Regions from separate parts of the Priestia sp. YIM B13486 genome, predicted to be linked through region 2. Evidence: riboswitches for the same ligand, from Rfam matches in the RefSeq annotation. Region 2 holds a riboswitch; each other region holds the start of a gene.
What was found. Region 2 has a riboswitch for S-adenosylmethionine ahead of ACFX4G_RS25970 (hypothetical protein). Riboswitches for the same ligand answer to the same signal wherever they lie in the genome.
Positions count from the first base shown of each region.

Region 1: it holds a riboswitch for S-adenosylmethionine, as region 2 does, so the genes downstream of both, metK (methionine adenosyltransferase) here and ACFX4G_RS25970 (hypothetical protein) in region 2, are expected to answer to the same signal.
Region 3: it holds a riboswitch for S-adenosylmethionine, as region 2 does, so the genes downstream of both, metE (5-methyltetrahydropteroyltriglutamate--homocysteine S-methyltransferase) here and ACFX4G_RS25970 (hypothetical protein) in region 2, are expected to answer to the same signal.

Region 1 covers NZ_JBHZOZ010000001.1:788,525-798,740, forward strand. The annotation lists gene ACFX4G_RS03970 (MDR family MFS transporter) at 1-348, opposite strand, end outside; gene ACFX4G_RS03975 (hypothetical protein) at 507-662, opposite strand; gene ACFX4G_RS03980 (YtzC family protein) at 675-938, opposite strand; gene mnmL (tRNA modification radical SAM protein MnmL/YtqA) at 1,108-2,070, shown strand; gene mnmM (tRNA 5-(aminomethyl)-2-thiouridylate-methyltransferase MnmM) at 2,067-2,636, shown strand; gene ACFX4G_RS03995 (tetraprenyl-beta-curcumene synthase family protein) at 2,649-3,707, opposite strand; gene ACFX4G_RS04000 (alpha/beta fold hydrolase) at 3,739-4,515, opposite strand; gene ACFX4G_RS04005 (gamma carbonic anhydrase) at 4,623-5,150, shown strand; gene ACFX4G_RS04010 (phosphatase PAP2 family protein) at 5,342-5,866, shown strand; gene ACFX4G_RS04015 (glycosyltransferase family 4 protein) at 5,885-7,030, shown strand; gene metK (methionine adenosyltransferase) at 7,063-8,265, opposite strand; SAM riboswitch class I at 8,398-8,515, opposite strand; gene pckA (phosphoenolpyruvate carboxykinase (ATP)) at 8,890-10,216, shown strand, end outside.
Region 2 covers NZ_JBHZOZ010000017.1:19,272-29,487, forward strand. The annotation lists gene ACFX4G_RS25960 (VOC family protein) at 1-10, shown strand, start outside; gene ACFX4G_RS25965 (M20/M25/M40 family metallo-hydrolase) at 29-1,642, opposite strand; gene ACFX4G_RS25970 (hypothetical protein) at 2,112-2,354, opposite strand; SAM riboswitch class I at 2,423-2,524, opposite strand; gene ACFX4G_RS25975 (M20 peptidase aminoacylase family protein) at 2,587-3,741, opposite strand; gene ACFX4G_RS25980 (GNAT family N-acetyltransferase) at 3,789-4,295, opposite strand; gene ACFX4G_RS25985 (methyl-accepting chemotaxis protein) at 4,830-6,074, opposite strand; gene ACFX4G_RS25990 (M48 family metallopeptidase) at 6,336-7,088, shown strand; gene ACFX4G_RS25995 (DUF1259 domain-containing protein) at 7,301-7,708, opposite strand; gene ACFX4G_RS26000 (YmaF family protein) at 7,962-8,300, shown strand; gene ACFX4G_RS26005 (LapA family protein) at 8,693-9,028, shown strand; gene lepB (signal peptidase I) at 9,219-9,770, shown strand; gene ACFX4G_RS26015 (YndM family protein) at 9,807-10,216, opposite strand, start outside.
Region 3 covers NZ_JBHZOZ010000003.1:49,784-59,999, reverse strand. The annotation lists gene ACFX4G_RS08330 (DUF5391 family protein) at 6-446, shown strand; gene ACFX4G_RS08325 (LysE family translocator) at 641-1,273, shown strand; gene ACFX4G_RS08320 (hypothetical protein) at 1,440-1,580, shown strand; gene ACFX4G_RS08315 (DUF5301 domain-containing protein) at 1,667-2,080, opposite strand; gene ACFX4G_RS08310 (hypothetical protein) at 2,112-2,276, opposite strand; gene ACFX4G_RS08305 (helix-turn-helix transcriptional regulator) at 2,436-2,639, opposite strand; gene ACFX4G_RS08300 (hypothetical protein) at 2,827-2,961, opposite strand; gene ACFX4G_RS08295 (GNAT family N-acetyltransferase) at 3,073-3,573, opposite strand; gene ACFX4G_RS08290 (acetate uptake transporter) at 3,717-4,334, opposite strand; gene metE (5-methyltetrahydropteroyltriglutamate--homocysteine S-methyltransferase) at 4,477-6,771, opposite strand; cobalamin riboswitch at 6,922-7,110, opposite strand; SAM riboswitch class I at 7,190-7,300, opposite strand; gene ACFX4G_RS08280 (hypothetical protein) at 7,380-7,631, opposite strand; gene ACFX4G_RS08275 (metallophosphoesterase family protein) at 8,229-9,107, opposite strand; gene ACFX4G_RS08270 (hypothetical protein) at 9,347-9,535, opposite strand; gene ACFX4G_RS08265 (sugar porter family MFS transporter) at 9,680-10,216, opposite strand, start outside.

The sequences.
Region 1 (10,216 bases), on a different contig from region 2:
CATTGCATACATAGATGGAAACACAATACCAGATCCAAACCCTACAACAACCAAGAGAACAACGTATGTAGGCCAACCATGGAAAAACACGAGTCCCACTAATGCAATAAGAGTAATAATAATTCCTGATAAAATGGATTTATATCCTCCGATTTTGTCAAAAAGCGTTCCTCCAAGCAAATTTCCTACTACGCTTGCAGCAGAATTCAGCATAAGAACCACTCCTGCGACGGACAACGACTTTCCTAAATGTTCATTTATATAAATTGTATTGAGAGGCCATAAAAATGAAGCTCCCGTTACGTTTACAAGCATACCAATAATCAAAAACCAAAGTGATTTAGGCATTGATCTCCCCCCTATCTATTCGAATGCCAACGTACATTCTAGTCTTTTCTTAAAGGGTTCGCAATGCTTTTACATATAGACAATTTATTTAAAATTCGCTGACTATTTAAAAAGGTGATTTCACATGACAATATCATGCAAAACCACCTTTTTATCGCTTACTTTTGCTTCGAACGAACCGGCTGTGCACGCTTGCTGTTTCGTGCTTTTAATTCTTTTACCGGATCAAAATCTTTTCCTAGCTCAATGTCATTGCTGTTGATCCCGTTTTTTGTTTTTTGTTCCGGATTATTTTGATTTGAACGCGTTGCCATAAAATCCTCTCCTTAATGCTGAGTTGTGATCAATTTATTTTGCAGCTGCTGAACTTGCAGGCGCATGCGATATAGCTGCTCTCTTTGCTGTGCATTTGCACTGTGAGAAAACTCTTCAATTTCTTTATAAGCATTTTCTAATTTTTCCTGTGCTTTTGTATACTCAGTGTCGTTATAATGTTCTTGCTTCATGCCTTCCTGCAACTGGCCTTGTCCAAAGCGAATAGCATCTTCACACTGTTGCATAAGTTGATCCACTGCTTGACGAGTTGTCATTCTCTATTCCTCCTATTCGTTCATTTCTGTCTTATTTTGCGCAACTTTACTTCCCTTTACGACAAGAAGAACCTGTTAAATATAAGCATCCTTAAATTTGTTTGGCACTTTTTCACGTTTTTGATACAATTTGTTGATGTATATTGCATGTAAAAAGGAGGTTGCTGATTTGAGTCAGACAAACCCATTTCCGTATAAATCTGAAAACAAACGTTATCACACCTGGAATTACCACTTACGTAACCACTTTGGCCATAAGGTATTTAAAGTAGCCTTAGATGGAGGATTTGATTGTCCAAACAGAGACGGCACGGTAGCTCACGGCGGCTGTACGTTTTGCAGTGCTGCCGGCTCAGGGGATTTTGCCGGAAACAGAGCGGATGACCTCGTGACACAATTTAATGAAATCCGTGAAAAAATGCATCATAAGTGGAAAGACGGAAAATACGTTGCTTACTTTCAAGCATTTACTAATACTCATGCTCCTGTCGAGGAGCTTCGTGAAAAATATGAAGCCGTCTTAAAGCTTCCCGGAGTTGTTGGGCTTTCTATCGCCACGCGCCCTGACTGTCTCCCCGACGATGTGGTGGAATACTTGGCTGAATTAAATGAACGAACTTATCTATGGGTAGAACTTGGACTGCAAACTGTTCATGAACGAACTTCACTGCTTATTAACCGGGCACACGATCATCAATGCTATGTAGATGGGGTAGCAAAGCTTCGAAAACACGGTATTCGCGTTTGTTCTCACATCATTAATGGTTTGCCTTTAGAAACACCTGATATGATGATGGAAACCGTACGTGAAGTAGCAAAATTAGACGTTCAAGGAATCAAGATTCATCTGCTTCATTTACTAAAAGGAACTCCTATGGTCAAACAGTATGAAAAGGGCCTTGTTGAATTTCTTTCATTTGAAGAATACGTAAAGCTTGTATGCGATCAGCTCGAAGTACTCCCTCCTGAGATGATTGTTCATCGTATTACAGGCGATGGACCGATAGACCTCATGGTTGGACCGATGTGGAGCGTAAATAAGTGGAGCGTATTAAATGCCATTGATCAAGAGCTCCAACATCGTCAAAGCTATCAAGGAAAATATTACGAAAAAGAGTTGATGGAAAGATGAAAATAGAACGTATCCTGCCTTTTGCCCGCACATTGCTCACTAATGCTGTGGCCCAAGGAGATGTCGCGATTGATGCCACAGCAGGAAATGGACATGATACATTGTTCTTAGCTAACTTAGTCGGAGATACAGGTCATGTATATGGATTTGATATTCAACCTCAAGCCATTCAAGCAACTCAACAGCGATTGACAGAATACCATGTAGAAAACAGAGTAACACTTATCCAAGAAAGCCACAGCAATATAAACATGCTTCCTCGTTCTATTAAAGGACGAGTCACGGGCGCTGTCTTTAATTTAGGTTATTTACCAGGTGGAGATAAAGACATTGTCACCACTTCTGAAACAACAATCTCTGCAATTGAGCAGTTACTTGATTTGCTAGCACCTGAAGGAGTGATTGTGCTCGTTATTTATCATGGACACGAACAAGGGAAACAAGAAAGAGACGATTTACTAACGCATGTCCAAAATCTTGATCAAAAAGACGTTCACGTTTTACAATATCGTTTCATGAATCAGCAAAACAACCCTCCCTTCATCATTGCTATTGAAAAAAGATAAGCCGCATATGGCTTATCTTTTTAACATTCGGTACAAGCGTCCGTTGATATAGAAAAAGTAGCTGAGGGCTCCCCCCGCTTTTATTAACCTACGTGCATTCACATGAACATGTTTTTGTGCCCGCACTTTTTGATCCGACAAATAAACGCCCAAGAGTCCTTTATAGATAAAGCAGTGAAAGTGATAATCTGGCAGTTTTTTAGCATATTCGTCCGCTTTTACGACAAAATGCAAAAAGCGATCCATCATTTGCTGATAATGAGGATAATAAAAACAAAAGTTCAAATCTCCTCCTGCTTTATCTTCTTCTTGGTCAATTAAATAATCGAGTAAAATATGTAAGCCTTGAATATAAGGAAAATATCCTGCTTTTATTTTCTGCGTCATTTCTTCGGTCATCTCTTCTTGAAAGCTATAAGCAACTAAACAAAAAATTCCTAACGTTGAACCAGAGCACGCTGAAAATTCATACCACTCCATTTCAGGAACACTGTGCCGGTGAGCATCGAACCAATTCTCTAATCGTGGAACTCTTTCCTTGATTTCAACATGCTTATGTATTTGCAAATCACAATAATAATTAGCTAGTTCTAATAAATGTGAAGAGACTATATGGTAATTACAAGCTTTTCGCAAGGACTGCTGACAAGTCTGGACAAGTCCAGCTAAGTATCCTCCGTCGTCTTTATCCGCTCGAAAACGATAGTAATCCCCAAGAGGTGCATGAGGAGTCAACGCATCTGGCATCGATTCATGTAAGGCGGCAAAATCTTTAGGGTCTAGCGAATTGCTGCGGTCACATAAGTTATCTAAGTAATCGCTGATTGTTTGGTAGGCAACAATAAATTTCACGCATTCAATCATGTTTTCTTTCGCTAAAATCGATAGGATACCGCCTCCTTCACAATGAAAAGTTTTTGTATCGATACTTGCCAATGCTTGAGTACGCAATTCTTTATTAGGAATCTCTTTTGCTCGTTCGCGCCAATGATTAAGCTCATGATGAACGACAGGAAACACTTCTCGATAAATTTTTCTCATTAATGAAATAGGATGAGACGGAATCTTCATTTATTTTCACCTCAATTTCTTACCGCACTTATTAAATGTGAAGATCCACAAAACTTTTCGCATATGTAAAAACGTATTCTCTTTCAGGCTCATTAAAGATTTCGTGATACAGCTGAGACCATTCTTTGTAGATTTTTTCACTTAGCTCTATTTCATCAAACCACTGCCTAACAATCAGCTTTTCAATAATTTTATCTTCTCCTGCCTGCATCACAAGAAGCGGGACATCAGGCAAACGATCGATATCTTTAAAAGCTAAGTTGACAGCTTGGATCAATTCCCGGTACCATCTTACAGAAACTTTTGTAACATACAGTGAGTCATTTTCATCTTCATCTCGAACTTCTTGGTTTCTTGTTGCTTTTTCAACAGTGAGACCTAAATCGAAAAGTTTGTTCGGCATGACTTTATTTAACCCTTTAGATAGCATATCTAAATAAGCCGGTACTTGCTCTTTTAATCCTAGACAAGGAGAGGAAAGAATCGCACCCCATATAGGGAGGTTTTTTGTCTGGAGCGTACGAATAACCGCCAGTCCTCCCATACTGTGACCTAACAGGAAAATAGGCAAATCATATTTTTGCGCTTCACGTACCCATTCTTCCACTTCATACACATATTCATCAAAGGATAGGATATGTCCTCTTCTTCTTGTTGTTAAGCCTTGGCCAGGAAGGTCTCCCATAATTACGTGCATTCCAACCGAACGCCACATCTCAATCAGCCAGCGATAGCGTCCGTGATGCTCCGCTGCTCCATGGACCATGACAATAACGCCTTTTGGATTTACTGCTTCCCATTTATGCATTTGAGTTACTCCTTCTTCCTTTTTTTGTTTACCTGCTTAAAAAACCTTTGTACACTTACATTAGAAGATTTACTACTTTTTTTCAACTAATAAAGGGAGATGATTTGATGATTTATCCGTATAAAGAAAAAATGCCTACCATTGCACCCAGCTGCTTCATCGCAGACTATGTCACGATTACTGGAGATGTCACCATTGGTGAAGAAAGCAGCATTTGGTTTAACACTGTTATTAGAGGAGATGTTTCACCTACGATTATTGGTAAACGAGTAAACATACAAGATCAATCAACACTCCATCAAAGCCCAAATGCTCCTTTGCTTATTGAGGATGATGTAACAGTAGGACATCAAGTTATTTTACATAGCTCCATCATCCGCAAACGCGCGCTCATTGGCATGGGTTCTATTATTTTAGATGGTGCGGAAATTGGTGAAGGTGCTTTTATCGGTGCTGGAAGCTTAGTGCCTCCCGGTAAAAAAATACCCCCCAATACTCTCGCACTCGGCCGACCTGCTAAAGTAATCCGCACTCTGACAGAAGAGGATTTAAAAGATATGCAGCGCATTCGTACAGAATATGTAGAAAAAGGGCAGTATTATAAATCTATTAAGAAATCTGATTCTTCATTATAAAGGAAACGTTCCCTCAGAAAGTCATACTGAGGGAATTTTTTTAGTATCTCCACAAACTCTCCAATCATGTTCTATTCTCTCCACAATTGTAAAGAAATTTCCATATTAATTTACATCGTTTTAGTACTGCCTACACAATTAAAGATTAAACTGAATAATAAAGACGTATTTATTGAAAAGGGAGCGACTCTATGAAAGCCAAGTTAATTCAGTATGTATATGATGCCGAATGCCGATTATTCAAAAGCGTAAACCAACATTTTGATCGAAAGCACTTAAATAGATTTTTACGTTTACTAACTCACACTGGCGGAGCCACGTTTACCATTGTGATAGCGTGCTTGCTGCTATTTCTGCATCCTTCATCCGTCGCTTACGCTTGTGCGTTTTCTCTAGCCGTTAGTCATATTCCTGTCGCCATTGCTAAAAAACTATATCCGAGAAAACGACCTTATATTCAATTAAAATATACAAAAGTATTAGAAAATCCCTTAAAAGATCATTCATTTCCGTCTGGGCATACAACAGCTATTTTTTCGTTGGTTACCCCTCTTATGATTGTTTATCCAGCCTTCACTGCCGTTCTTTTGCCTCTTGCAGTAACGGTAGGAATTTCAAGAATTTATCTCGGTCTGCACTATCCGACGGATGTCATGGTAGGCCTGATACTGGGCATCTTTTCAGGTGCTGTGTCACTGAACATATTTTTAACTTAATTGATAGGAGGAGTACTAATGAGAATTGCTTTATTTACGGATACATTTGCTCCAGAAGTTAACGGAGCTGCTAAAACACTTTATCAGTTTACCCAGTATGTCAAATCAAAGCAAATTCCCATCCAGGTATTTGCTCCTGAATTTGCTCATGATCAGTCATTTTCAACGTATGTTCACCGTTCGCCCAGCATGCCGTTTTTCCTTTATCCAAACAGCCGCTTTTCATTGCCAAACGTTCTAAAAATTAAAAAGCAGCTGCAGGAATTCAATCCTTCTATTATTCATTTGGCCACTCCTTTTACAATGGGGCTTTGCGGCTCCTATTACGGGAAAAGATTAGGTGTTCCTCTTGTCGGCTCTTATCATACCAATTTTGCTGATTATTTATCTCACTATGAACTTGAAAAAATGCGTGTACCACTGCAAAAATATATGAAATGGTTTTATAAACCTGTACAAAAAATATTCGCTCCCTCTGAAGTGACCAAACAGCAGCTAGAAGAACAAGGGTTTCACAACGTATCTATTTGGTCGCGAGGAGTAAATCATAAATTATTTCACCCCCACTATGACCGCTTTGATATTCGTATTAAATATAATATTAAAAAGCCCTACATTTTAACGTATGTAGGAAGATTAGCTAAAGAAAAGAACGCTGATTTTTTAATAAAAATCGCACGATCTCTACCGGATCATATCCGCCATCAAATTCACTGGGTTATTGTGGGAGACGGCCCTTTAAAAGAACAAATGCAGCAGCAAGCATCTGAGCATATGACATTTACAGGCTTCCTTGAAGGTAAGCAACTTGCTCATATCTATTCATCATCTGATTTGTTTGTTTTTCCTTCAGAAACAGAAACCTTCGGAAATGTTGTACTGGAGTCTCTTGCTTCTGGAACTCCTGTAGTGGCAGCAAATGCAGGAGGAGTTAAACAGATGGTTCAGCACGGGCGAAACGGCTACCTTTGCAAACCTCACTCCTTAGAAGAATTCAGTTCGGCTATTACAGGTTTACTCGATGATTTGCACCAGCGGCTTCACTTTGGCCATGCAGCGAGACACTATGCTCTTACTCAATCATGGGACGCCATTTTTCAGCATTTGCTTTCAGAATATGAAGGTGTCGTAGAAAAATCTGCTGCAGATATTCAATGGGCATAAAAAAAATCTCCGTTTTCACGGAGATTTTTTTATTATTTAGCTAAAGCTTGAGTTTTTAATGCTTCCGCTTTGTCTGTGAACTCCCAAGGAAGCTCCACGTCCGTACGACCAAAGTGGCCGTAAGCTGCTGTTTGCTTATAAATTGGGCGACGTAAATCAAGCATTTTAATGATGCCCGCTGGACGTAGGTCAAAGTTTTTGCGTACTACGTCTACTAGTACTTCTTCAGAAACTTTTCCTGTACCGAATGTATCAATTGAAATAGATACTGGTTGTGCAACACCAATTGCATATGCTAGTTGTACTTCACATTTATCAGCAAGATCAGCTGCTACAATGTTTTTCGCAACATAACGAGCTGCATAAGCTGCTGAACGGTCTACTTTTGTTGCGTCCTTACCAGAGAATGCACCGCCGCCATGACGAGCATATCCGCCGTAAGTATCAACGATAATTTTACGACCAGTTAAACCAGCATCTCCTTGAGGACCGCCGATTACGAAACGTCCTGTTGGGTTAATGAAATACTTTGTATTTTCATCAATTAACTCGTTTGGAACAACTGGATTAATAACATATTCTTTTAAGTTACGTTGAATTTGCTCTAACGTTACTTCTGGATGATGCTGAGTTGAAATAACAATTGTATCGATGCGAACAGGTTTGTTGTTTTCATCATATTCAACTGTTACTTGTGTTTTACCATCCGGGCGAAGGTAAGGAAGAATTTCTTCTTTACGTACTTCTGTTAGACGGCGAGCAAGTTTATGAGCTAATGAAATTGGAAGAGGCATTAATTCTTTTGTTTCGTTACATGCATAACCAAACATTAAGCCTTGGTCTCCAGCTCCGATTGCTTCGATTTCTTCATCTGACATTTGACCTTCACGTGCTTCTAACGCTTGGTCTACACCAGCAGCGATATCAGCTGACTGCTCGTCGATAGATGTTAATACTGCACAAGTTTCAGCATCAAATCCGTATTTTGCACGAGTATAGCCAATTCCTTTAATTGTTTCACGAACTGTTTTAGGAATATCCACGTAAGTAGAAGTTGTAATTTCACCACTTACTAAAACTAAACCAGTTGTTACGCTTGTTTCACAAGCAACACGAGCATTTGGATCCTTTGCTAGGATAGCATCAAGAATTGAGTCAGAAATTTGGTCACAAATTTTATCGGGATGTCCCTCTGTAACAGATTCTGACGTGAACAGACGACGTTGTGTTGACATCAGTTTTCCTCCTTATAAATACGATACATTGTGATACGGTACTCATTCCCTTATTTTCATTACACGTTAAAAAATATAAAAAAACCTTTCCTTGTATCGAGGAAAGGTATCAAATTCTACATAAGCCTTTCACTCTTATCGATCAAGGTTGTGCCCTTGCATCAGGTTAGCACCTTATCGTCTACACAAAAAAATGACGATGGTTGCTGGGTTTCATAGGGCCTGTCCCTCCACCAGCTCGGGATAAGAGAGTATCCGTTCAAGGACATATAATACATGAAAAAGCGCTTCACTGTCAACAACATTCAAATGGAAATCATCTCTTTATTTTTGAATCTGTTTTAATGTAACATACTCAAATTCCGAAATAGTACACCTTATTAAGAATCATCACTAAGTTTAGTTAATAAGACAGATCAAAATGAGGCTTTCACTTAAAATAGCTTCACTTTTTTCGCTCCTAGCACATATACATGTGTCTAAAATAGGTATAACGTACATTTTTTTATAATACACAAACATTTTTAGTTAAATAGTATAGAATAATTAAATAAATGTGTTATACTAATTATAAATTTCAAACATTAATGAATAAATAATAGCTAAAAAAGGAAGGTAGTGCACATGAGTACTGTTGATATGTCTATCGAATTAAATGGTTTGCTTCAATTAAAAACAACAAAACACCAATTATCTGTTCCACAACTTGTTGAAAAAATTCTAGCTCGACGCGAAGGAACGCTGACTTCTACAGGTGCTGTGTCAGTCGAAACCGGAAAATATACAGGTCGCTCTCCTTTAGATAAATTTATTGTAAGCGATGCTGTGTCTTCAAAAACGGTTGAATGGGGACCTGTCAATCAGCCAATTTCTGCTCAGCGATTCGATGCGCTATACAAAAAAGTCTTAACCCACTTAAAGAAGCAGGATGAACTTTTTGTTTTTAATGGATATGCTGGAGCTGATAAAAAGTATCAGTTACCAATTCAAGTAGTTAATGAATTTGCATGGCACAACCTATTCGCTCAGCAGTTATTCATTCGCCCTTCAGCCGAACAAAAAACAAAAGATGATGTGAAGCCGTTTACAATTGTAGCAGCTCCAACGTTCAAAGCTGATCCTGAAACAGACGGGACGAATTCTGAAACCTTCATTATTCTTTCGTTAGAGCGACGCATTGTGCTAATTGGAGGAACTGAATACGCTGGTGAAATGAAAAAATCTATTTTCTCAGTGATGAACTTCTTACTTCCTCAAAACAATATTCTATCCATGCACTGTTCTGCTAACGTAGGAGAAGAAGGTGACGTTGCATTATTCTTTGGTTTATCTGGAACGGGTAAAACAACGCTTTCTGCTGATGCAAACCGTCGTTTAATCGGAGATGACGAGCACGGTTGGTCAAGCTCTGGTGTATTTAATATTGAAGGAGGATGCTACGCGAAGTGCATTCAGCTTTCCGAAGAAAAAGAACCGCAAATCTTCAATGCAATTCGCTTCGGCGCCGTACTGGAAAATGTAGTGTTAAATCAAAATACGAAAGTAGCAGATTACAATGATAATAGTTTAACAGAGAATACTCGTGCCGCTTATTCAATTGACTCTATTGATAATACGGTATTGCCAAGCGTTGCCGGGCACCCTACAGCTATTGTCTTTTTAACTGCTGATGCTTTCGGTGTCTTACCTCCAATCAGCAAGCTTACAAAAGAACAAGCAATGTACCATTTTCTGAGCGGATACACTAGTAAGTTAGCTGGAACAGAGCGCGGCGTAACATCGCCACAGGCTACTTTCTCTACATGCTTTGGTGAGCCTTTCTTACCTCTTGCTCCAACAACTTATGCAGAAATGCTAGGAAAGAAAATCGATGAACATAATGTAAATGTCTACCTTGTAAATACTGGATGGACCGGCGGTGAATACGGGGTGGGCGAACGAATGAAGTTAA
Region 2 (10,216 bases):
CAACAAATAAACATCCGCGGACGGATGTTTATTTGTGTGCTTCTTTTATAGCTTGATAAATGAAATGAGGCAAAATTTCAAAGGAATACTGAACGTCTAATCTTTCGGTCCATTGATGCGCATCTCTTCCCAGCGGTCCAATGTTCAGCACCGGCATCTTCAGCTCCTCTAGCTCTTCTAACGGGATATGATACCCTTTATTCCATAGGGGCATATTGGCTACTAACGTGTTAAATGTATGAAGCGGATGCTGCAGGCTGGCATAGCTTAAATCCGAAATTCCGCCAAAATAGCTTTGTTCAACTAGCTCCAATTGGAATTGCTCTTTGGCAGTTGCCTGTACGTTTGACAAAATCTCTTGTACAAACGGATCATCATGTGAACAAACGGCCGGATAAAAAGGCGGCGTAAAAAATAAGACCATCATCGGAGCTGCTTCTTTACATAAACCAGCTAAAGAGTTTACTAATTTAATGGTTTTATTTCTGTCATCCTCCTCTTGTGCCAAAAGTGCTGCTTCCATTTCGTGCACATATTTTTCGCCGTGCTGTTTGACTGCATGAGTATAAAGTTCTTCATACGTCCATACGTTCACGTCAAGAGATGAACCCTTCATTCCCTCAGCGTACTGCCTAGCGGCTTTATTATAATGTTTTTTTACATTCAAAGCCGCTTTGTCAGCCGATTTCAACAGCAGATCTGTTACTTCTTTAAGAGAGCGGTTTAACATAAATAAATTAAATAATACAACGGCAGAGTGCGGAACTTGAACTGAATACTCTTCTTTTAAATCTTTTTGTATCAGCACCGTAGGAGGTGGACTCGTTTCATCTCTTACTTTTTCGCAAAAATCAACGTTTAATTCTATTTCTTTTGTTAAATAAGAAGCTAGTAAATTAGCATTTAAACCAGCTAGCGGTTCCCCTACATGAGTTTCTTTTCCATAACACAAAAAGCTTGGCATGATTTTTCCAATCGATCCTGAGTACACATAGTTCGTTTGATCTCCAGGATAGCGGCTGAACACCGGTTCTGCATTTAGCATGAGAGAAAAATCCAGCTGATGTTTGCGGGCAAGTTCTAAAAGAACAGGCACTGCTTTTCTCATCCCAAGCGAATTTACTTCTTCATCCGGTACCGACAGCAGCAGGATGTTTCCGTCAAACTCTCCGTTGCATGCTCGTTCAACCATACTGATATGCAAGGCAATGCCTGCTTTCATGTCCATCGTTCCTCGGCCAAAAAGCCAGTCTCCTTTTATCATATCTTTTTGTACGTGCGCCGGAACTTGTTCCATATGGTTATAAAAAGTACTCGTTAATGTATCAGCGTGAAAAGCATCCTTTTTCCACTGTCCATAATCTTGTACATCCACTACATCGTAATGACTTACTAGTACAACTGTTTTATTCGTATTTTTCCCTTGAACAAAAGCTGTGACAATCGATCGCCCGTCTCCTGTTGAATGAAGCTCGACTTGCTCGTTTTTTTGAAAGTAAGGCAGCTTCAATAAATACGACGCTATCGATTCAGCCATTTCCACTTCTGCCATCGTTCCTGTCACGCTAGGTATAGAAACCAATTCGCTTACAAGTTTTTTTAACTGTTCTTTTGTTTGATACAAAGATGTTTTGTTCGACATACCCTTCATCTCTTTCCTTTTTCTAAATTTTCTATCAAACAAAACCATTCGTCAATCCCTTTGACAGAGACCCTTTCATTCTATCCCTATGTATCATAGTATGGCGCTGCCTTTATGCACATGATAAAAAAAGAGTGCGCGGCTAGGGATAGCACCGCACACTCTTTTTTTACTTTTGGTCATCTTCTAAAAAATCTAGGATACGATCAATAAGCTGTTCGCTTCCTGCATCGTTTCCGTGTTCAAGAGACATTTCCATTTCAATGCTCCTTTCATAAAATATTCTTGTTTTATAACATACCACAATTCATTTCGAATGTAACCTTTAATTTGTGTAAAAATTTCGACAATTTATGATTAATTTTAAAACCTAGTGAGTATTGATTATACCCACCAGATTCTTTGCTTGTCAAAAACCATGCTTTCTATTTAAAAACACTTAAAAAATAGAGGCGCGAGCAGACTTCTTCTATAAAAGACAGCCTACTCGCTCAAGCTTGGAACAGCATGATGAATAAATTTCTAGTTCATTTGCTTTTTGTATATCTTTAATATCTATGCCTACAGCATATGTACGAACATGGTTTTCGACCACAATTTCATAAAATGTTTCTAACTCACGATAAGCTACTTGATAATGCTTTCCTAATAATTTCACTGCTTCCTTTAATGCTTTCTCTCCTGTATGTGCTGCAACTGCTGTATGACTCATAAAACCCTCTCCTTTTAGAAAAATAAAAAAAACTCATTTTGCTTTGATGCAAAATGAGTTTTTCACCCGTTTTATCACCCAAAGCACATGCTTTGCTGGTAGGAGCACCTTACATTCGTAGGTTGCTGTGGAGTCAAAGAGCCAGATCTCTCGTCCACTCGTGATAACTTTTTAATTTAAAATTTATTTTATCAAACAATTCCATCCGCGTAAATAGAAAAATAAAAATATTTTAATTTTTTCGGTAATGGAATGAATTCAAAAAATGAAAGCTTAGATTAGCAAAATAAGAAGCTGCTACAAGTAATGCCTCTTCATTTAATGAAAAAGAAGGATGGTGCCATTCATATTCTCCAGCTGTACCCATCCATACAAAAAATCCTGGTACATGCTGCTGATATACGGCAAAATCTTCTCCTCCAGGCGATTGTTCAGCTTCTACGACTTGATAACTAAGATCCTCTGCCGCTTTAATAGCCAGTTTTTCCAGCTTATCATCATTGTTGACTACAGGAAGATATGGATACCATTTAACGTCTACTGAAGCCCCGAAAGCTGCGCCAATCCCTTCAGCAGTTCGTTTCATAAGAGCCGGTATTTTTTCTCTCGCTTCTTCTTGAAAGGTACGCACCGTTCCTTCAAGCGTTACTTTGTCAGGAATGACGTTCCACGAGCTCCCTCCGTGGATTTGAGTTATGCTGACAACAACATTTTGAAAGGGGCTGAGATTACGGCTGACAATGGTTTGTAAACTAGTAACAATTTGACCAGCAGCAGCAATCGGATCTATTGTTTTTTCAGGAATACCCGCGTGACCTCCTACTCCTTTGACGTCAATTTCAAAACGATCAACGCTTGCCATTAAAGGTCCCGGTTTGATACCAATGGTTCCTACAGGAAGATCCGGTTTGTTATGCATCCCAAATATCGCTTCCACTCCTTCGAGCACACCTTTTTCAACTAGCATTTTTGCCCCTGAAGCCGTTTCTTCGGCTGGCTGAAAGATAAATCGAATCGTACCGCAAAGCTCCTGCTGACGCTCTTTAAGAAGGATAGCTGCTCCGATTATAGAAGCCGTATGAAAATCATGGCCGCACGCGTGCATAACACCGTTCACTTCAGAAGCAAATGGCAGATTGGTTTTTTCTTCAATTGGCAGCGCATCAATATCAGCTCGAATAGCGATAGTAGGTCCCGGCTTTCCTCCTACAATTTCTGCTACTGTCCCTACGTCTAATTGGAATGCATCCGCTATAGAAATATCATAGTGCTTTAACCACTTTTTAATACGTTTAGTTGTTTCATATTCTTTCATTGAAAGCTCTGGAAACCGGTGCAGCTCACGGCGTATGTCTATTAACTCATTTAGTAGTAATTGGTCTGTCATATTTATCACTCTTTCACATTTCTTAATTTGGATCACTTCTCTATCTTTTACGACAAAGAGTGTACCTTATTGAATTTTTTATAAAGAAATACGGTCGTATAACCTTCTGCAAGGCGCTTTTCTTTAGCTTGAACATATCCTTTTCGTTCATACATCTCAACTAACCAAGGATGTTCTTTTGCTGTTCCTAAAGACACACCTGGTGATTTAAACATATTTTTTATTATCTCTTCCTCTACTAGATGCAGCAGCTTAGATCCAACGCCTTTCCTGGCAAACGACGGGTCTACTGCAAACCACCAAAGATGCGGAACAGCAAACGGACCTGGATGTTCTCCCCAAGGCATTCGTATAGACACAGTTGCAGCGATTCTTTTATCTTCTTCATATACATAGCAAAGGTTTTGAGAAATATTTTTCTTAACGAGGGCAAGATCAGCAGTAGCTGCTAAGAAAGGAATGCCTAGCTCTCGAATAGGCTTATATGCTTGTAGAGTTAAGTTCAATAAGTTATCTGCGTCGTCATTTGTTGCCAAACGGAATTCATTTTTCATCTCTTCGTCTCCTTATGTAGTGCTTAAATATTTTATTTAACTTATAAGTTTACTAAGAATTAAAAAAGACAGACTGCCGCCTTGCGTACTCACTATACAACTGCTTTTATAACGTGTCAATTCTATTTATCGTTTTCTATAAAGGGTATAAATAAAACAAAAGAGATTGAGACATAACTAAATCACTCCAAGCTGACGATGAAGAAATGGGATACATGAGCTGGACTGTTTGTTACACCGCTGTCGATTTCTGTGCAAACCTTCGCTTTCCGCAGGCGGCAGCTAAGCCTCCTCGTCACTTATGCTCCTGGGTGGCTCACCTCTTCCCCTTTTCCTTTTCCCCCAGAAGTCTTCATCTTGCCCTCCAACCAGTAGCTAGAAGCACCTACATACATGAAACCTACGTCCAACATAACCATGAAAAGATCTGAACGAAGTTGGATTCTCTATCAAGAATCTCCATTCATCGTTCGGATCTTCCTGCAACGAAAATACTTTTTTCACAGCCTCATTACGTATATACCAAGATCAACTTCAGGATTCACTTACCGTAGCTTTTAAAGTAGCTGCCAACACCACAAGTTCTTCTATAGATGCTAACTCCTCCTGTGAAGCCGCAGCTACTTCTTCAGCATAAGCAGCTGCTTGTTTAGCAACCTCTGAAAGGCCCATGACAGACTCCATTACCTTGAACGAATACCCATCAATCTCTCCTGTTGCCTTTGTCATTTTGTTCATTTGTTCTTGAGCAGCAAAAACATCTTCCATGATTGTGGAAAATTGTTCATTTACATCTTCGACAGTGGCAATACCAAGTGTGACTTCTTCTGTATTGACTTCCATGTTTTGATAAGCCTGCTTTGCCTGCGCTTCAATTTCTTTTAACAGATGACTGATTTGTATAGCGGACGTTTTAGATTCTTCCGCTAGCTTACGTACTTCTCCTGCTACTACAGCAAAACCTTTTCCATGTTCCCCAGCTCTTGCAGCTTCAATAGCAGCATTAAGTGCAAGAAGATTTGTTTGTTCAGCAATTCTTGTAATCGTGTCAATAATTCGTCCAATCTCTGTAGAACGATCTTCGAGTCCCTTTACTTCACTAGTGGATATCTTAACTGATTCATAGATTTTATTCATTTGGTTCGTCACCTCTTTCACCGAAACATTTCCAGTGGAAGCATGTTCAGAGGCTCTGTTCATCGATTGCTGTACCCTTGAAGAATGATCAGTCATTTTCTGAAGGAGCTTGGCCATATCCACCATAGCTTGCTCGGTTTCAACCACATTTAGCAACTGCTTATCAGAACCCGCAGCAATTTCTTGAATCGACATCGTAACTTCTGTCACAGCTGTTTTTGTTTCCTCCATGCTTGCAAACAGTTGCTCTGAGGAATGACTGACCGTGCTCTTTGTTTTACTTATTTTCTGACGCAGCATTCTCATGTGAATCATCATTTCATTAAATGAAGATATGAGTGTACTAATCTCATTTTTCCCTTTCAAAGGAGCAAGATCTACAGATAAATCACCGTTTGAAATCCCTTTCATTGTTTTTGACAAATTTTCAACCGCAATTATGTAGCGACGTATGATAAAATAGAACACGGTAGTTGTAAAAGAAACAAACAGAAATGTAATCACTAGCGTAATCGAAGCTGCTTGCTCTTGTTTCACAATAAGATAATAATTTGTTACTTCAATTACAGTAGATGTTATGGCCATCATGGCTGCAATCATACATAGCATTTTCATGCGTAAACTTTGAAAAGCTTTTTTCATTTTTTCATCCCCTATACAATCTAAAGACATAGAATGTCTAATCTATATTAGTAGTATCGGCATATTTTTATATTTTTTTGTAAAAACTAAAGAAGAATTGAAACAATTATTATTGGCGCTTTTCCACTAAATATTGGAATACATTTCATTCTGCAAGGCGCTGCAACAGCAGTTGATAACTGTCTGATTATTCTTTCATTTGACCAAACTCTACCTTTGCTTATAAAATGAAGATTTGTAGAAAGGAGTACGAAAAATTTTATGTATACGTATCAAACAGGCAATCAAACAATTGACTACAAAATTGAAGTCGTTCCAAATAGAACCGATATCACGGTGCAAATTTGTGACAAAGAAGGGGTAAAAGTTATTATCCCAAGAGGTCTTAATGAAAACAATGTGCGTTCAATCATCGCACGCAAAGCAACATGGATTTTAAAACAACTAAACGGTTCACAGCCAGCTGAGGAAAAGCCAGCTGCTCCAAAGAAAGAAGCAGTAAAAAAAGAAACAGCTAAAAAAGAGGCTCCTAAAGCAGCAGCTTCTGCAGCTAAAACTGGTTCTTTTGAAGAGGGAGACAAATTCCCTTACCTAGGACGTCAATACCGCTTAAACATCGTTCGTGGAGATGTAGCAAAGGCTGAAATGACATTCCGTGCAAAATTCATTGCTACAGTACCTGAAAGCTGGAACGAGCAGCAAACAAATGAAGGTATTGGACAACTATTAACAGAATGGTACCAAGGCCGCGCAGGTGAAAAATTCCAAGAAGCTTTGAAATCTGTTAAAAAAACTGCAGACAATGCTCCTGAATCTGTTAAGTGGGACGAGTTAGGTGAAGAATACGCTACGACTCAAGATAATACAATCGTATTAAACTGGCGTTTGCTAACAGCTCCTCTTGCAACAATTGAATATGTCATTGCTTCTCAATTTACAAATGCAGATGAGTTATTCGAAGATGCAGCTGAACGCAAACAGTGGTTAAGCGATAACACCCTAAACGCATTTTAAGTTTATACATAAAAAAAGCACGCGGCGAACGCGTGCTTTTTTTATTTGGATAGAAGTACCCGAATAATCTCACTGCTCAAAAATTAGTTAACCTGATAGGTTCATTCAAGCGCAGTTTATAAACCAATATATAATATACATATTTAAAGTTTTATTAATCTAATTTTAAAAGCAGTAAGTAAGAATAAACTGATTCTATAAAAAACTGCTTTCTATCCTTTTAATACTTTAAACGCTTCTCTTACTTTTCGTGCAAAATCTAACGGTGGTTCTACGGATTCAAAATGCACATACATTGCTCTCGGCTCTTCAAATAGCCAATGGTTGTGAACGGCCGTAACCTTAATATCTCTTTTTCTAAGCTCCGTTAATAATGGATTTACCTCTTCTTGCAAAAGCACGGTTTCACCTAGATTTAGCGCTCTTCCCTTGCTATCTAAATCTTCAAAAGTAAAAAATTGAGGAGTAACTAACGGAGAGCGTGTTGGACGCCCTAAAATTTTAAAACGAATCGTCCGAAATTTTTGTACCAAACAAACGCCATTTTCATCTAAACTGCCTTGTCCACCTAGAATTCTCGCAAACTCCTGACATAGACTCTTTTTATTTTCCCAACTCATTATGCTGACTTCCTCTCTTGTAATAACTTGTCCTACCTTAATAAATATATGTGAAAGTTATCAAGTAGAAACGGCAAACACACAGGAAAACTACCCATTTTATAAATCCTCATTATCAAAAGTCATATTTATTTTTCTTTGTTCATATCAATAGCATGTATTTTTGAATTTAACTAAACAGAGAAATTCAAATGTCCATTTAAAAAATTTACTTAAACAGTTTTTTAAAATTGAATTTATAGGGGGAAGTAAAATGAAAAAAATAGGCAAAGATGATTTTATTTCAGGGTTTGTTCCTCATCATAATCATGGCTCAGTGGACTACACTTCTGTTGCGTCAGGACATGTCCATCAGTGCCTCGATGTAACGTCTCCTCCAATTCAAAGCGAGGATGGAAGCCACATTCACTATACAGAAGGCTATGTTGTTTTTGAAGACGGACATACACATCATTACAAAGCCTACTCTGGTCCCGCTATTCCCATTGGCAACGGTATGCATGTTCACTATTATGACTTTTATACCAGTGAAGACAACCAGCATCGGCATCATGTCAAAGGTGTAGACCATCCTGCTCCGGGCGATAGATAATGAAATAGTTTAATGCAATTAAGCCAAAGTCTCAGCTTCTGGACTGATTTTCATCTTGTGTTTATACCCCTTTATTAACAGTGAGACCTTTAATAGATAAAGGTCTCTTTGTGCATATATGAGTTAAATGCCAGTCTCTCCCTCTGCTTAAGCAAAAAAGGATACGCGAGCTCTTTATTCCAAAAGTTCGACATACCAGGTCTTTGGACATGTCAAAGTTTCTACACCAATCGATATATTGTGTTTTAAAAGAAAGATATATATAATCAAGAAAATGTTTGATTTTGTTTAAATGTGGATACGTATACCTATAAGCAAGATAGCAAACACTTAAGATGAGTGGTTACGCTATAAAAGTTGTAATGACCCTGTAAAGAAAGGAAGTGCAGCTTATGAAAGGACAGAGCTTTTTTATTTTAGGACTTATATTTGCTCTTATCATTGCTGTTTTAGCTGTAATTAACAACGATCCTGTACAATTCAACTATGTATTTGGTTCACAAAAATGGCCTCTTATTTTAATTATCTTAACAACAGCCGTGTTTGGAGGAGTTGTTGCTGCTTCATTGAGCTTTGTAAAAATTGTTCAACTAAGAGGACAAGTGAAACAGAAAAACAAGCGAATTGCTGAGCTGGAAGAAGAAATCAAGCAGCATAAGCCTGTTGAGCCTGTTGTGGAAGAAGAACCAAATCAACCAGCTACTCGAACTGAGCGCGCTCAGTTATAATAAAGAAGAGCCGTTATTCCCTAGAATAACGGCTCTTTTCATTTTTTGTTCCCTCATGCATATTTTTGGCATACACGCATAAACAGATAGATATGGAAAACTTTAGTTCTGAATGGTACAATCAACACTGTTATATCTCTATGAAAAACTTAAATTGACAGTCTTACCGTTAAGAAGGTGTTCATCCATTATGGTCAATAAAAAAATAAAGCGTGAAATTCTTACATACATAAGCGTCATCCTCGGCACCGTTTTGCTTTCTGTTGTCGTTCAGCACTATTGGTTTCAGCCCTACACTGTAAAAGGCGATTCTATGAAGCCTATTTTGCACGAAGGCAATCGAATTATTATTAACAAACACAGCAAGCTGGAGCGCTTTGACATTGTCGTTTTGCAAGCTCCCTATAGCAGTGATTTTCTAGTAAAGCGCATCGTCGGCTTACCAGGAGAAACGGTCGAATACAAAGATGATGTTCTGTATATAAATAACAAAGTCAAAAAAGAACCGCATCTTCATAAATATTTATCCAAAGTGCCCGCTTACGAGCGATTTACTGAAAATTTTTCCACGTACGAACTGTCTCAAGACGGCACGATACCCGATGGATACGTATTAGTTCTTGGTGACAACAGACGCATTAGCCGAGATGGCAGACATTTTGGCCTCACTCCGATTTCTTCGATCATGGGAGAAGTCAATATGAAATACTGGCCTTTAAAGGAAATAACTTTTATGCATTAACACATAAAGAAGAAAGCTCAAAAGTGAGCTTTCTTTTTATTTTGGATTTTCCTTGTTTTCTACATGCTGTTCTTCTGCAAATTCTGTGTCATACGCTAGTTTTCGCTTAAAAGCGGGACGCGTTCTCGCTGTATGTTTCGTTTCAATATGGTTGAATAAGTAGCGGTGAACAAAAACCTCGGCAAATGTAATAATAGCTGCAGAAATAATACTTCCCCAAGCAATTTGAACGTAGCTGTCTAATAACAATGTTCCAAAAATCCATACGCTCATATAGGTTAGAACAAATTCAACAATAATGGCATCACGGTTGCCCACTCGAGGCAGTACAATTCGATCCACTACTAAATATGTCACAACTGTCGTTAGCAAGCTAAAGGAAATAATGTCTCCGATGGTTGCATCAAAAAACAAATCAAGGCCTATACCAAACGCAATAAGTGCCG
Region 3 (10,216 bases), on a different contig from region 2:
AAACAATGCGTAATTCTACAGCAAAAAATAGTGTGATAGTCACCACTTTGCTTTCTGCCCTATTTTTCTGCTTCATTTTAGTTCTTGGTTCGCTTTCTCCTCTAGCAGATTCAGGTCCCAACGTTAATACGTTCGGCTCAACAGGGCTGTGGTTATCTCTTGGCATGATTCTGTTTTTATATTTGTTGCCGTTAGCTTTTTATATGTTGGGAATCAATTTCTTAAAATTTATCATGGCCGCTTTTTGCAGCATCGGCCTTTTAATCGCTGCTAGTACTCTATTACTGATGCCGGCTCTGTTTTTATTCGGATTAGAAGATTTCTCAGGAAACTTAGCTTCAATTATAGGAATAATGATTTCTTGTTTAGGCTTGCTGATTACGAATATTGTGTGGTTTGTTGCTGCGTTTAAAAGACCGTCGGCCACCGTGCAGGAAAGCGTTTAAAATGGTGAAGAGGAGCAGTTACTGCTCCTCTTTTTATAGCTCGGTAGGAAAAAAGTGTCAATATACCGAAGCAGCCTTTGTGCTTACTGTTTTTTATACATAACATCAAATTTCATTACATATTTTTATATAATGAAAGACCACTTAAACGGAAAACGATAGTAGATACAAGATTGAAAGAGGTTTTGTTTTTGGTGACGTTATTTTTAACAAATGTGCTGCTCGGTCTTTCGATTGCCCTTCCCGTTGGTACGGTGACAATTGAAATGACAAAACAAGGTTTAAAAAACGGGTTTCTTCACGGATGGGTTGTCGGACTCGGAGGGATGACGGTTGATTTATTATTAATTGTGCTTCTTTACTCTGGACTGGCTTCTGTTTTATCGGCTCCTTTTATACAGCTTATCATGTGGCTTATAGGAGCGCTTTTTTTACTTTATATTGGCTATGACAGCATTAAACATGCCGACCATGATATAACAGCTCCTGGAGAACACGTAAAAAAGTCGTTTGCCTCTTCTTATGTGAACGGGATCTTTGTTGCGATTTCTCCTAGCAATCTCATTTTTTGGCTCAGCGTGTTTGGAACGGTGCTGACCAATTCGCTTCAATCCTCTCATTCTTTTCATTTCCTGCTGATTGCTGCCGGAATATTAACAGGGATTTTAATTCATGACCTAGGCTTAATGACGATTGTCTCTGGAACTAGAAAAGTACTGAATCAGTTTTATATTAAATGGGTTTCTATTGCGGCTGGATGTATCTTAATCGGTTTTTCATGCTATTTTCTTTACCGATTTGTTGAGAATTTGCACATGTATTTTTAATGTTTCTACATATTTTATGACGTGCTATATCCCCTCTTTATCTAGTATAGAGAGGGAATTTTTATCATCTATCAGGGACTATTAGACAAAAAGTTCACAATTTCGTCACATTTCTATTGATTTTTTTCTCTTTTTATACGAAAATATAAAAAAGGGAGGAAATATCATGAAAATCAAAAAAGCACTTCGCATCTTTATTGGATCAAACGTTCTTGTATTATTAACATTTGGCCTTCTTCCAGCACTATTAGTTAACCCGGATATTGACCTAATTCAATCATTTATTAATTATATAGGCAAGGATTAATTCCGCTTAAAATAATCTAAATTTTCAATCTATTATTTTTATAAAAAAAGACAGCGCAGGCTGTCTTTTTTAGTAGGTTTACACGTTTATTTAGTTGAAAACAGCTTTTTAACATCTACTTTTTGGTCTTTAACAATCGTATATGTCGCCTGTTTTTTATCTTCAAAGCTAAACGCTTTTATGTAGTCATCATCATAAATCGTTAAACCGTACGCATCTTTTCCGTTTTCGACGATTTTTACCCAGTAAGACTGATCAAACTTTGGGTCGAGCTCCTTGCTTTTTTTTACTTCTATTTTTGCCAAAGAATGTACGATTTGCTTTATCTCTTTTTTATCATCTACTACACGTTTTCCTTCGTCCGTATCTATTTCAATACGCGTAACGTTTGCTTCATCTACTTTTATGACGTCTTTTAACTGATAGGCTTTCCCGGTATATGTAAAATAAAATACGACGATAAATAAAAGTGCAGCTATAATAATTGTTCTTTTTTTCAAAAGGAACCTCCTTTTCTACATCGCGCTGCATTCACGTGATACACCTTTTTATTCCTCCTGTTCCGCAGCCCTTTAGTACAATGCTGCTTCCTACAAGTAAACTATACGTTACTCCCGGAACAGGAAGTACTAACGTTACCATCAACAGTAACATGCCCGTACTTGTAAGAGCTACTCCGGCAGCTCGATTTTTCATTCCTTTCACCACCGTTGCTCTGTAAATCTCTTTTTTATAAAGTGATAGAAGTAATATTGATCTACTGTTTACATATGTGATTTTAGCTTATAGTACAGAAATGTCAAAACTTCTACTAGTAAGATCACTACTTCACATTACCTTCTCTTTTTAACTAACTCATCCTGATTTATGAAATAAAAACAGCTCATCTACTGTTGCTCCCAGCTCCTCAGCCAGCTGAAAAGCTAGCGTTAAGCTTGGATCATACTTATTGTTTTCAATTGCATTAATTGTTTGTCTCGATACGCCGCATACTTTTGCCAGTTCATCCTGAGACATTCGCTTGCTTTTACGCAGTTCTTTAATTCGATTTTCCACCATTCATCACTCATCTCTAAAATGTAAAAAACTTTTTACATCCATATCTTATATTATTTTTCTTGTTACTGTCAAATATGTTTGACAAATCAATGTCTCTTACCTACCTAAAAAAGAGATTGAAACATAACGAGATTGATCCAATCTAAAGACGAAAAAATGAGAGAAATGATTGAGTATAAATCGCTTGTTACACCGCTGTTGATTTCCGTGCAAGGTCTCGCTTTCCGCGGGCGGGCGCTGAGCCTCCTCGTCGCTTTCGCTCCTGCGGGGTCTCACCTGTACCGCTTTTCCCGCAGGAGTCTTCGCCTCGCCCTCCAATCAACCGCTAGAAGCAACGAAATAGATTAAACACATGTTCACCATCACAATGAAAAAAGCACAAACTCCTTAAAGGAAGCTGGTGCTTTTCTATTTCATTATTTCCTTGTTAACATTAAAGCTCCTTACTCATATTAAACCACTGCACGCCTGCATGCTGAGACTCGGCAACGCCTTGATTCACATATCCGTTTTTTTCGTAAAACGGAATCAATTTCTCTTTACATGTTAATGTAACCGTTAAGCGCTGTTTGTCCTGCGCTTGCTTTTCAAACTCTCTTAGCAGCATACTCGCAATTCCTTTATGATGATGCTCTGGATTTACAACGATACCTAAAATGCTTTGATGACCGCCTGCCTCAGGGTTCGAAATCGTTTTTTCAAACAAATCATCCGTAATAAACGGAGCTGAAATGACGGGACCGTTCACATATCCGATTATTTCTTCATTTTCTTGAGCGATGATAAACGTATCAGGAATAGTGTTAATCCGCGTGATAAATGCATCTTTTGAGGCAGCTTCTTCAGGTGTAAAGCCTTTGTTTTCTAACGTAATTAATTGGTTTAAATCTTTTTCCTCCACTTGTCTTATAATCATTGGAACGTTTCCTTTCATTATGTACTTTCTTTTTTCTCTAAAAGCTTCTATTACATATAACTATCTCTTTCTACTATATATAAAAATGCCCAAACAAAAAAGGATTGACCTCTGCATCATACAGAATTCAACCCTACTTCGCTTTTTAATTAACATCTTGATTATTTGATAAATGCTCCAAACGGCTTGCCCACCGGAAGCACAATTCGACCATAGTGAGTATTTAATACAGCCGCTGCAGATCCATAGAATGAAAACAGAGCAATCAATAGCTCTGACACTGCTGCTAGTAAGTGCGTGTACTCATACGCCACACCGAATGTACTTAGCGATAATCCAATGAATAAGAAATCAATTAACACAAAAATAATAAATAATACTTTATGAGTGCCCATTGCTCCAACTGTCATAAAAACGCTGAAAATCAAGTAGCCGACAAAAGCAAATGCGAGCTGCTTTGGATCCGCTTCTTTTGCGAGCGCTTCTCCAAATGCTCCAAGCTGAATAAGCCATGTCATAGCTACACCTAGCCAAAATAATCCGAAGGCACCAAAAGCAGTTGCGCCGAAGGTATTATTATGTTTGAAATCTTGCATAGATGCGATTAACTGTCCTATTCCGCCTAAAAAAACCGCCCATGGCAATACCAATGAAACACCATCGGTTACCCCAAGCTTTTGAAACGATGCAACAAGTGTCACCATGGCAAGTCCGAATAGACCTAGCGCTGATGGATCCGCTGTTACAATTTTAACGTGCTGCGTGCTGTTGTTACTCATGTTGTACCTCCCTGATTTTAAAAACACCTTTAAAAAGATACAAAAATGTACGGGAAGTGTCAATGGATATTTTTGGCCTTTTAAAATCCCATAAGACCAAGCAGTGTAGCGTTTACACTGCTTGGTCTTTACTTTCTTGTTATTAAATATTTTGTAATAAATTTTGTCTTGTTTGTTTTGCTGAAGTAACCATCACTTTTAAAGCTTCAACCGTCTCGCTGATTCCTCTTGTTTTAAGGCCGCAGTCGGGATTAATCCAAAATAATGCAGGATCAAGCACCTTTAGAGCGCGGTCAATGTTTCGCTGAAGCTCTTCAAGCTTCGGTACGCGCGGGCTGTGGATATCATATACGCCAAGTCCAATTCCTTGATTGTACGTATGTTTTTCAAACGCATAAATTAATTCGCCGTGGCTTTTAGATGTTTCAATGGAAATCACGTCGGCATCAAGCGCTTTAATCGCATCAATAATTTCTTCGAATTCCGAATAGCACATATGCGTGTGAATTTGCGTCTCGTTTTGCACCGATACCGTCGCTAGTTTAAATGCATACACCGCAGCATTTAAGTAGCTGTCCCAGTTTTCTCGTTTTAACGGCAGTCCTTCACGCAGCGCCGGTTCATCTACTTGAATCATTGAAATGCCCTGACTTTCAAGTGCTTCTACTTCTTTTCTAAGAGCAAGCGCAATTTGATTTGCGACGTCGTAGCGCGGGATATCATCACGCACAAACGACCAGTTTAAAATCGTAATCGGACCCGTCAGCATTCCTTTAACCGGCTTATTGGTTAGAGACTGTGCGTAGACCGTTTCTTTGATCGTCATCGCCTGCTCATACGATACATCTCCGTAAATAAGCGGCGGCTTCACGCAGCGAGAACCGTAAGATTGCACCCAGCCAAACTTCGTAAACTGAAAGCCTCCTAATTTCTCACCGAAGTATTCGACCATATCCGTACGCTCAAACTCTCCGTGCACAAGGACATCTAAGCCGATGTTTTCTTGAATTTCAATCCATTTTTTTATTTCCTCGTTAATGTACGCTTCATATGCTTCATCGCTTAACTCGCCTTTACGCCATTTTAGACGCTCTTTTCGCACTTCTTTTGTTTGCGGAAAGCTTCCAATCGTTGTCGTTGGAAGAAGCGGCAGTTGAAAAGCTTCTTGCTGAACGCGCTGACGTACGTCAAACGGCGCTTGTCGCTCTGCTTTATAGCTGTGCAGCTGCTTCAGCTCTTTTTGCACGTCTTGATGATTTCGAAAAGATGAACCATTTAATGCTTGAATTGCCTGTTTGCTTACGCTTATTTCTTCTTCTATTGCTTCTTTTCCTTGCTGCACCGCTTTTGTTAACAGCGTAATTTCCTTTAGCTTTTCATCTGCAAAAGAGAGCGCATTTTTCAATACTGGATCAATCGTCTCTTCATTTTTCACCGTGACAGGAACATGTAGCAGACTTGATGAAGGCTGCAGGATTAGACGATCTTTTGATACAGCTTCTTCAATTTCACTGATTGTTAAAAGCTGTTCGTCCAAATTTTCACGCCAAATGTTTCGTCCGTCAATCACTCCTGCTGCCAGCACTTTATCAGTCGGAAAACCATATTTATTAAGCGCAGTGAGATTTTCGCCTCGGTCATGCACAAAGTCTAAACCGATTCCTTCAACAGGAAGAGACACAACTTCTTTGTAGTGATCAACGCTGTCAAAATACGTTTGCAAAATGACTTTTACATTCGGTGCCGCTTCCTTCAAAGTTTGATAGACTTCTGTGTAAAGCGCCAGGTCTTCTTTTGATAGCGTTGTAGCTAAAACCGGCTCATCTATTTGTACCCACTCTACTCCTTCTGCTTGCAGCTCCGCTAAGATAGTTGCATAAAGCGGAACAAATTGTTCAACTACTTCTTTAAACTCACTTTTTTTATATCCTTTTGACAGCTTCACAAATGTTACTGGACCTAAAATCACGGGCTTACCTTCAATATTCAGCTTCTGTTTTGCTTCTTTGTAAAATTGAAGCGGGCGATTTTCTACAAGTGCCGGCGTACATTCCTCAAGCTCTGGTACAATATAGTGATAATTTGTGTTAAACCATTTTGTCATCGTAGAGGCTACCGCACCTTTTGTTCCTCGCGCAATCTCAAAATACGTTTCAAGCGATACCGATCCCCCGTCATAATCAAAGCGCTTTGGCACCAAACCAAACATAACAGCTGTATCTAACACATGATCGTATAAGCTAAAATCGCCGACTGGAATCAATTCAATTCCTGCGTCACGCTGTTTTTTTAGATGCGCTAGACGAAGAGCTTCAATTTCTTGAAGAAAGATATCTTTCTCTAGTTTTCCTGCCCAAAACTGCTCAAGCGCTTTTTTCCATTCTCGTTTTTCACCAATTCTTGGATAACCTAAGTTCGAACTTTTTACACTGCTCATTTTTTCCACTCCCTGTATATTTTTTTATCGGTAAACTAAAAAATCTCTCTTTTCGAAATAAAAAGAGAGATGATACGCATACTTAACTAAAGTTGAGATAGCCTGTTTTTCTCAACACGTATTCCTCACTCCTCTCTATATCCCGTAGAGCTTAAGTGCATACAACAGGCAGGTCTCCTGACTTAGGTTCATCGCTTCCTATCCCTTCCCATTTCAACATGAAACAGTGGTTAATAAGTTGCTCCCCATTACAGTGGCGGGACCGCGCCGGCTTTTCACCGGTCTTCCCTTTTAAGCTGCGTACATTCGTTACACAGCACCTGATGCATTTCTATGAAATTGTTTATTCAAAACACCTTCACATAAAATAAAAAGCCTCTCTATCATGAATAGAGAGGCATAGTATCTATGAAATCCTCTCTTATTTTTCAAAGCTGTACGCTTTGCAGGATGTAGCACCTTTTTAACAAAATTGTTAAATGGTTGCCGGGCTTCACAGGGCCAGTCCCTCCGCCTCTCTCAATAAGAGTTTTAATTGTTTATAATGTTTTGAATTTAGAGTTATCTTAACACCTTACATTTACGTTGTCAAAAAAAATTTTAAAAAATCAGTTTTCAGGAGGTGCTGACGCTAATTTTTGCCTTAACAATTTGTAATCATCTTTTCGATGTGTTTCGATCAAGTCTTTTGCTCCTTGATGATACCCTGAAGAATAGATGTACTCTACCGCGGTTTCGATAAGCATTCTTTTTTCTTCGGCACACTCCCGGTCCATTAAGGGGAACAGTCTACCTAAAAGGTCATTTAAATCTTCCTTGATAAAACGATCAAGTCCTTCTTGCATCTTTTCGTTTGCCATGATTGCTCCTCCATTTGCTGTGTATGTTCTAAGCCTCTATAAACAGGCAGTTCACTGTAAATTTTAAGATAAAGTTAAGTCATTAAACAGTATATCAAGTGAATGTTTTTCTTTAATTACATATGTAATACAAATATATGACAAATATAGAGAATATATCATCATTCATTATCTATTATAACGTTTGACTGAGCCTTCTGCTACAAGGTTTCGTTAAGAGTTATGCACATTTTTCCAAAAGAGGTTGAGACATAACCAAATGAATCCACTCTAAAGACAAATGGAATACATGAGCTGAATCGCTTGTGACACCGCAGTTGATTTCCGTACAAGACTTCGCTTTCCGCGGGCGGTCGCTGAGCCTCCTCGTCACATACGTTCCTGTGGGGTCTCACCTGTTCCGCTTTTCCCGCAGGAGTCTTCGTCTTGTCCTCCAATCACCTGCTAGAAAGACCTATACACATGAAATCTACGTTTACCCTCACAAAAAAACGAACCACTAATCACACATCTTGATCAATGGTTCGTTTTTCACTTCGTCTAAAATCCTTTTGTCCCAGCCTCTTTTTTTGAACCTAGCTTTCTACTTTCTTGTTTTTACAAACAATTTCTTCGAGGTCGTCCAAAATCCTTCCAAAGAAGAGGACCTAAAATGTTGTACCTGCTTACAAAAAATTCCGTAAAATTATAATTATTTAAAATTAAAGGCGGCTCAAAATCAAGGGGAGCGCCGGCGCCTCCTGACAATACAAAATCAGTGCCTCTTCCAAGCGTAAACGACCCGTTTCTGTTTTTTCTAATAAACTGCTCGTCATACGCATGCACGTGGCTGACTAACACTTTTTTCACGCGGTGTTCTTGAATTAAATCAAAAAACTCTTGACTTTGAGGAGTCGTTACAGGAAACCCTTCAAGGTTTGTCCACCGACCGATATTTGGCTGCGCATGCATGGCTATAACGGTATTACGAGGAGCATCCTCTAGCTGCTGCTCTAAATAATTAAGCTCTCTATCTGTAAATCCATATATTTTATTTTTGGGACTGATGACATTATTTAATGCGATGCACCGGAAGTTAAAGACAGGAATATCAATAACCCAGTGTACTTTTCCGATAGTGGCTCTGAAGTTTTCGAGATTGCTTTCATCAAGGTACAGTTCATCATGATTCCCTACGCATACAAACATAGGAATGTTTGGGGCGATTTTTTCAACAACCTTAACAAAGTGCTCCAAATACTCTTTTTTCCCTGTATAGACGGTGTCTCCCCCATGAATAATAAACAGCGGGTTCAATTCCACCGCCTTTTTTAACACAAGCTCAAATTCACCGCTCATCGTGAAACAATTATCGTTTGGTCCGTCACCTCTGCTGTCTCCCATAAAAACAAAGTTAAATGGATCTCTCGGATTTAATTGTTTAATTCTTTGCTTTAATAACTTTTCAGAACGTTCATGAAGCGTCAAATTTATCAACTAGTTAATCCCCCTATTAATAAATAAATTTAGTTAAAAGTAAACAAGCTTACTTATTTATATGAGAATTTGTTGATGGTGGTCACTACCTTCTTGCAAGCAGAACGCACATTTAGCTTTCGTTTTAGAAATTGCTAGTTATGAATATCTATTAAAGTCCACACTATGATAAGCTAACCTATCTTTCCATTTTATTAGGCACTAATATGACAGGGTAAAAGATGAATTCTCTGTATCTACTAATAAGAAAGAGGCTGGGGACGAACAAAGGCCGACATGAGCTGAACCGCTTGTTCCCCCGCAGTTGATTTCCGTGCAAGGCTTCGCTTTCCGCGGGCGGCCGATGAGCCTCCTCGTCGCTTGTGCGCCTGCGGGGTCTCATCTGTTCCGCTTGTCCCGCAGGAGTCTTCGCCTTGCTCTCCAATCAACTGCTAGAAGAAACGAAACAGCTAAAACCTGCGTTCACCATAAAAAAACGAACCATTAATCAAAGTGTTTGATTAGTGGTTCGTTTTTCACTTCAGCTAAAATACTTTTATCTCAGCATCTTACATTTAAAACATTTACGACAATTAAACATATTTATTACGCTCAACTGGACTTACAGAATTTCTTCCAGAACGAGCTGCCATGTCCGTTTCAATTTGCTCTAGGCTACGTCCTTTTGTTTCAACAACTACAAAACGTATGAAGAATAAACCGAGAATACAAATGATCCCGAACGTTGAAAAGATAACGCCCAAACTAAACTGATCAGCTAAAATTGGGAACACAAGCCCTACTGCCAGCGATCCTGTCCAGTTAAAAGCAGATGAAATCCCAGCACCGATTCCGCGTACAGAAAGCGGGAAAATTTCTCCTACAATGATCCACGTAAGCGGCGCCCAAGAAAACGCATAGCAAAGGATAAAGCAGCAAAGAGCAATTAACGTAACCCAGTTAACAACGACTTCATTAACGCCTAACGCTCCTAGAATAGCCGGTGTGAAAAATGAAAGAGCCATACCCGCGCCGCCAATCGTAAGAATGGTACGGCGGTTGAATCTATCGACAAACTGCAGAAAAATAAGTGTTGTCACGACGAAGATTACCCCAACAATGACCGTAAA